Regions from separate parts of the Oceanobacillus longus genome, predicted to be linked through region 1. Evidence: riboswitches for the same ligand, from Rfam matches in the RefSeq annotation. Region 1 holds a riboswitch; the other holds the start of a gene.
The links. A riboswitch is a leader RNA that binds a small molecule or an ion and turns the genes downstream of it on or off. The one in region 1 is predicted to bind S-adenosylmethionine.
Positions count from the first base shown of each region.

Region 2: another riboswitch for S-adenosylmethionine. It lies ahead of ACFOUV_RS08055 (methionine ABC transporter ATP-binding protein); the one in region 1 lies ahead of ACFOUV_RS13830 (methionine ABC transporter ATP-binding protein).

Region 1 covers NZ_JBHSAO010000010.1:107,695-110,908, reverse strand. The annotation lists gene ACFOUV_RS13840 (alpha-hydroxy acid oxidase) at 1-107, opposite strand, end outside; gene ACFOUV_RS13835 (methionine ABC transporter permease) at 141-803, opposite strand; gene ACFOUV_RS13830 (methionine ABC transporter ATP-binding protein) at 796-1,821, opposite strand; SAM riboswitch class I at 1,952-2,062, opposite strand; gene ACFOUV_RS13825 (pyridoxal phosphate-dependent aminotransferase) at 2,182-3,214, opposite strand, start outside.
Region 2 covers NZ_JBHSAO010000006.1:79,907-83,120, forward strand. The annotation lists gene ACFOUV_RS08050 (methionine ABC transporter permease) at 1-499, opposite strand, end outside; gene ACFOUV_RS08055 (methionine ABC transporter ATP-binding protein) at 489-1,523, opposite strand; SAM riboswitch class I at 1,618-1,725, opposite strand; gene ACFOUV_RS08060 (thioredoxin family protein) at 1,817-2,131, opposite strand; gene ACFOUV_RS08065 (toprim domain-containing protein) at 2,156-2,512, opposite strand; gene gcvH (glycine cleavage system protein GcvH) at 2,621-3,001, opposite strand; gene ACFOUV_RS08075 (arsenate reductase family protein) at 3,075-3,214, opposite strand, start outside.

The DNA.
Region 1 (3,214 bases):
GGTATTACCTTACTTGCGGCTGATTCAAGATCAGAAAAATTAAGTGGGAAGGCTTCGGATGAAACAATCTGTTGTATAAAGGAATCTTCTATATTATTGATTGTCAAAATAGTCACCTCATCAAAGTATAATCAAGAGCATCAATCTTTTTTCAATCTTGCTGCTAGTCTATTTCCAATGGATTGGATACCTTGTACGATGATAATTAAAATAAAGACAGTCACGTACATAACATCCACTTCATAGCGAAGATGTCCAAAACGATAAGCTAAGTCACCGAGACCACCAGCACCAACAAGGCCTGCCATTGCTGTAGCTCCAATTAAGCTAACCGTGGCAATTGTCAGCCCCAAAATAATAGCTGGTCTTGCCTCTCTTAACATAACATTCCAGATAATTTGTCTGGTTTTGATACCCATTGCTTTATAGGCTTCAATTACACCGTTATCCACATCAAGTAATGCAGATTCAATTAACCTCGCAATATATGGGGCGGCATTGATAACCAAAGGTACGATAACACCCTTCACTCCAATAGTTGTTCCGACTAGCAGTTTTGTAAATGGCAGAATAAAAAACAGCAAAATAATAAATGGAACAGATCGAATAACATTAATAAATAAATTCAGTATTTGATAAATCCATCTATTCTCCAATGATTGTCCAGGTCTGGTTAGAATTAATAATATAGCTAAAGGTACTCCAATCAGAATGGCAAAGAAGAGGGAAATAAGTACCATTTGAAACGTCTCTACAACTGCTTCAGATATAATGGGAAACCACTGTTCGATAAACTCATTCATTTGTTTTCCCCTCCAATTCTTCTGTGGATACACCGTTATCGTCTAAAAATTTCAAAGCATTTGCAACTTCTTGAGACTCTCCGACTAGATGTATGACCAGGTTTCCTACAATTCCGTTTTTCAGTTCCATAATATTGGCTGTTAATATATTTGGTTCTACTTTAAATCGATGGCTCAGTTGAGCAAGCAAGGGTTGTCCGGTATTTTCGCCGATAAATGTCAATCTTGTAACCGTACCGTTTAATTTAAGCTGCTCTATTAAGCTATCAGATAACTTCCGTTGTGAGATTGTATTTAAAAATTTCTTTGTCGTTTTTTCTTTCGGGTTAGTAAATAGATTAATTGCTGTTCCTTGTTCAATCAAATCCCCATTTTCTATCACATATACATAATCACAGATTTTTTGAATGACATTCATTTCGTGAGTGATGAGTAGTATCGTTATTCCAAGCTCTTCGTTAATTTTTAAAAGTAAATCGAGAATGGAATTTGTTGTTTCTGGATCAAGTGCACTTGTTGCTTCATCACTGAGTAGGATTTGTGGTTCCTGTGATAATGCTCTTGCAATCGCAACACGTTGTTTTTGTCCTCCTGATAATTGAGAAGGATACGTATGTTTTTTTTCTAATAAGTCAACAATACCCAAATATTTATCTACACGGGTCTCAACCTCTTTTTTGTCATAGCCAAGAAGCTTAAGTGGAATTGCGATATTATCATATACCGTGGCCGTTTTCAGCAGATTAAAGTGTTGAAAAATCATACCGATTTTTTGCCGCGTTTTTCGTAATTTTTCCTGGGACATTGAGGTCATTTCTACTCCGTTTATGGAAACAGTGCCACTGGTTGGTTTCTCAAGTAAATTAACACAACGAATCAAGGTACTTTTACCTGCTCCACTATAACCAATTACACCGTGAATTTCGCCCTTCTTCACGTGAAGATTAACGTCATTTAGCGCTTTAACAACTCCATTTTTAGAAGGAAATACTTTCGTGATGTTGTTTAGTTTAATCATATATGTAAACATTCCTTTCAAAAGAGGCTGGCATCCTGATGAAGACCTCTATTTTTAGTATTCCTTACCCTTTAATTCAAAAAAGCCTCTCATTATAAGAGAGGCTAGTAAATTATAAATTCACGTTCCTCTCTCATCTTCCAAAACGTAATGTTTTGCTGGATTTAGCACCTTTCTATGTATAACACATAAAGGTTGCCGAGCATCAACGGGCCAGTCCCTCAGCTACTCTTGATAAGAGATTTATTTATTTATTTGTTTGTTTCGAGTTATTAGATAAAGTTACATTATATCAATCATTTCGTCAATACTTATTTTGAAAAAAGGATATTCCATTAAAACATCCTTATTATCAAAAGGTTATGGATTAAATATATTTAGCTTCTCAATTCTGGAGATGGCTTCTATGATGCGCGCTTCATCGACAAGTAATCCAATTCGTACGTATCCCTCTCCATACGTTCCAAAACCATTTCCAGCTGCAACTGCGACATCTGCTTTTGCCAACAGATAGTCTGCAAATTCCTCGCTTTGAAATTCCTCCGGTACTGGGAGCCAGGCAAAGAAGGACCCTTTTGGTGCGTTTACTTTCCACCCGATTCGATTACATTCAGTAATCAATGTGTTACGTCTACCTTCATATAAGTTAACCAGATCATCGACACATTCCTGACTACTAGATAAAGCAGTTGCTGCTGCATGTTGAAGCGCTGGGAAGATACTTACAAATAAGTGATCCTGTAAAAGATTGATCGCTTCAATCATTTTTGCATTACCTACAGCAAAACCTACCCGCCATCCAGCCATATTATAGGTTTTTGATAATGTATACAGTTCAATTCCAACTTCTTTTGCATCCTCTGCCTGCATGAAACTGACTGGTTTATCACCATCAAATCCAATAGCGCCATAGGCAAAATCATGAACAATACCTATGTTATTACATTTTGCCAATTCAACAGTTTCATCAAAAAATGCAACAGATGCTGTTGCTCCGGTTGGGTTGTTCGGGTAGTTTAAGTAAAGTAGTTTCGCCTTTTCTTTCTGTTTATCGGTTAGTTTTTTATAGTCAGGCAAAAATCCTTGTTCACTATGTAAAGGCATCGTATCATAGGTGACATTAGCTATACCTACACCAGACAAATAATCAGGATAACCGGGATCGGGAAGTAGAAGCAGGTCACCCTCATTCATTAAGGCCAAGGGTAATTCAACTAAACCGATTTTTGTACCAAATAAAACAGCAATCTCTAAGTCGGGGTCAAGATCTACATTGTATTCCCTTTTATAAAAATCAGCTGCTGCTTGCTTAAATTCATCGGTGCCTCTAAATGGTGAATATTTATGTGTATCTGGATTTTCAACCGATTTTTGCAATGCCTGGACAATATGC
Region 2 (3,214 bases), on a different contig from region 1:
CAGTATAGCCAATTAAAGCAATTGCTGTAACCGTAAGTCCTGAGATAAGGGCAGGCATGGATTCTGGTATAAGTACGCGTAAGATAATGGTGCTTGTCTTTGCTCCCATTGATTTTGCCGCCTCGACAACACCTTTATCCACTTCTTTGAGAGCAATCTCAACGAGTCTCCCATAAAATGGTGCCGAACCGATAATTAGGGCGGGCAATGCTGCATTTGGTCCGCGTATAGTTCCAATCAAAAAATCAGTAAAAGGAAATAACAATAAAATCAATATAATAAAAGGAATCGCCCGAAATATATTCACAAAGGCTGCTACGATTAAATTAACAACATTATTTTGCCAAATTCCATCTTTCGTTGTCAGATAGAGAAGTAGCCCTAAGATGAGACCTAAAATACATGTCCCAATCAATGCCAGAATTGTCATATAGAATGTTTCATAGGTAGCTACCCAAAAATCTTCTATATCGATATTCGGAAATAAATTAGTTAGCATCTCGGATAACCTCCACTTCTACTGAGGTTTCTTCCTGGATAAAGCTTACTGCCATATCAATTTCCTCAATTTCACCTTTCGCCTGGACAAATAATGTACCATATCCGCCAGCCTGGGTTTGTGTTATTTTCCCCTGCAATATATTCAAATCGATATCAAACTTTTTCGCCAATTCACTGATGAGGGCTTGATTTGTAGTTTCACCAAGAAAATGCAAGCGTAGAATTTTTCCCTCGTTACTATACGTATTGATCATATTCGATATATCATCATCTTCACTACTGGATCCCATAATTTGTTCCACAAACTTCTTTGTAACGGGCATTTTCGGATGCGTGAATACATCTAGGACTTGCCCTTGTTCCACGACTTTCCCTTGCTCCATGACAGCAACCTGATTACAGATTTTACGAATAACATGCATTTCGTGAGTGATCAGAATAATTGTCAAACCAAGCTTCTCATTTATATCCATCAATAAGTTCAATATGGAGTTGGTCGTTTCGGGATCTAATGCAGATGTTGCTTCATCACATAGCAATACTTTCGGATTGTTTGCAAGTGCACGCGCAATACCAACACGTTGTTTCTGTCCACCACTTAACTGGGATGGATATGCCTTTTCACGTCCACTAAGTCCGACGAGATCAATCAGCTCTTGTACTCGCAAAGAACGTTCCGCTTTGGATGCGCCTGCTATTTCCAATGGAAAGGCAATATTATCTTCGACTGTTTTTGACCAAAGCAGATTAAAGTGTTGGAAAATCATACCTATTTCCTGGCGTGCAAGCCGTAGCTGCTTCGTATTCAAAGCCGTAATCTCCTGGTTGTCGATGATAACTTTACCTGCAGTTGGTTCTTCCAGTCGGTTTAGCAGGCGTACGAACGTACTTTTACCAGCACCACTATATCCGATTACGCCATAAATTTCGCCTTCTTTTATATTAAGGGTCAAATCGTCAACAGCTGTTATATTTTTCTTATTTAGAGCAAAGATTTTACTTAAACCCTCAATTGAAATCACTATTTATCCTCCTAATGATTCACATTCAATCAACAAAAAACGTCTATCTGCTCGAGAACAGAAAGACGTAATAGATTACATAAAGTCTCACGTTCTCTCATCTGTCAAAGTGCTACTTTGCAGGAATTGGCACCTTTCAAATTTAAATTTGAAGGTTGCCGCGGGTTCAAAGGGCCAGTCCCTCCACCGCTCAAGATAAGAGATAGAAAATATTAAGTTTTGAATCAGTGAGACTATAGTAGCACGGTGAAATATTCATGTCAATATTAAATTTTTGTATCTTTCTGTTATCCTTAGCTTTTCGCAAACAACTCAGGCTTATACTTTATTAAATAACTATAGATATTGCCTGTTGATTGGAAGGCATAGATTTTCTCCTTTATTTGGCTGTCTTCCTTAATTAACAGGCATGGGACACTTTCTATTTTATTCTCAATCATAAATTCGGGGTTCAAAGACGCATTCATTTCAAAAAATATTTTTTCCTGATGAACCGCTTCAATTTTTTCAAGCATTGCACGTGCAACACTGCATGTTCCACAAAATGGAGTATAAATATAGAGCAACATTCGTTCTTGTTTAAGCGTTTCTTCTGTAATAGTTTGCACCTTTTACCACCTTATACCTTTGCATTAAAATAAAAATATGGGATGGACAGAAAAATGTTTGCTGAGTAAAGCACTCGCAAGAATCTTCTCAGGTGTGGCAGCTACTTCGCGGTATTCACTGCTAACATAAATGTGTTCCGCATGTGGCAGTTCGCGAGCAAGTTGTTTCCGTAATTTTATCCCCGATTTATCCTCATCTACCAGTATAAAAACATCCTTCTCATCCAGTTCATATGTTTCCAGTAATTCATCAAATTTCTCCACACCAAGTGTACCATTCGTACAAATAATCGTAACATTGTCGTTGATGATCTTTGCAATCTGCCGTTTGTCTGTCAGCCCTTCGACAATAATTACTTTCTCTGGTTCAGTAGTTATCATCACATAGCACTCCTTATGCAAGCAAGAAAGATGCTTATTTACATACATTATATGATAAAACGAAGGCTGACTATACACAATTGTGTGCTTTAGTCAGCCTAAGGAGCATTATTCTTCTGTTAATTCTTTGTATTGATCAGGTGAAAGTAGTTCATCAAGCTCAGATTCATTAGACAGTTCCACTACAACCATCCATGCTTTCTCGTATGGTGATTCATTTACGAACTCTGGGCTGTCATCCAACTCTTCATTTACTTCAACTACTTTGCCACTTATTGGAGCATACAATTCAGAAACTGTCTTAACAGATTCAACACTACCAAAAGGCTCATCAACGGTTAGCTCGTCACCAACTTCAGGTAATTCCACAAAAACGATATCGCCAAGTTCGTCCTGAGCAAATGCCGTAATACCGATTCGTACATTTCCATTCTCTTTTTTAATCCATTCGTGTTCTTTTGAATACAATAATTCCTCTGGTAAGCTCATTCTTATCCCTCCAATAATTAATTCCAATCTAACTATACAATTTAATGTTCTCTTTTTCTAGTCCCTGTAATACTTATTTCCAAGTTTCCTGGAATGTTTCTTCTTTGAAACCGACTGTAACAATCTCGCCATCTGTTACAATGGGCCGCTTAATCAGCATTCCATCAGATGCCAATATTTCCGCCATTTCTTCTGTGCTTGCATCCTTGATTT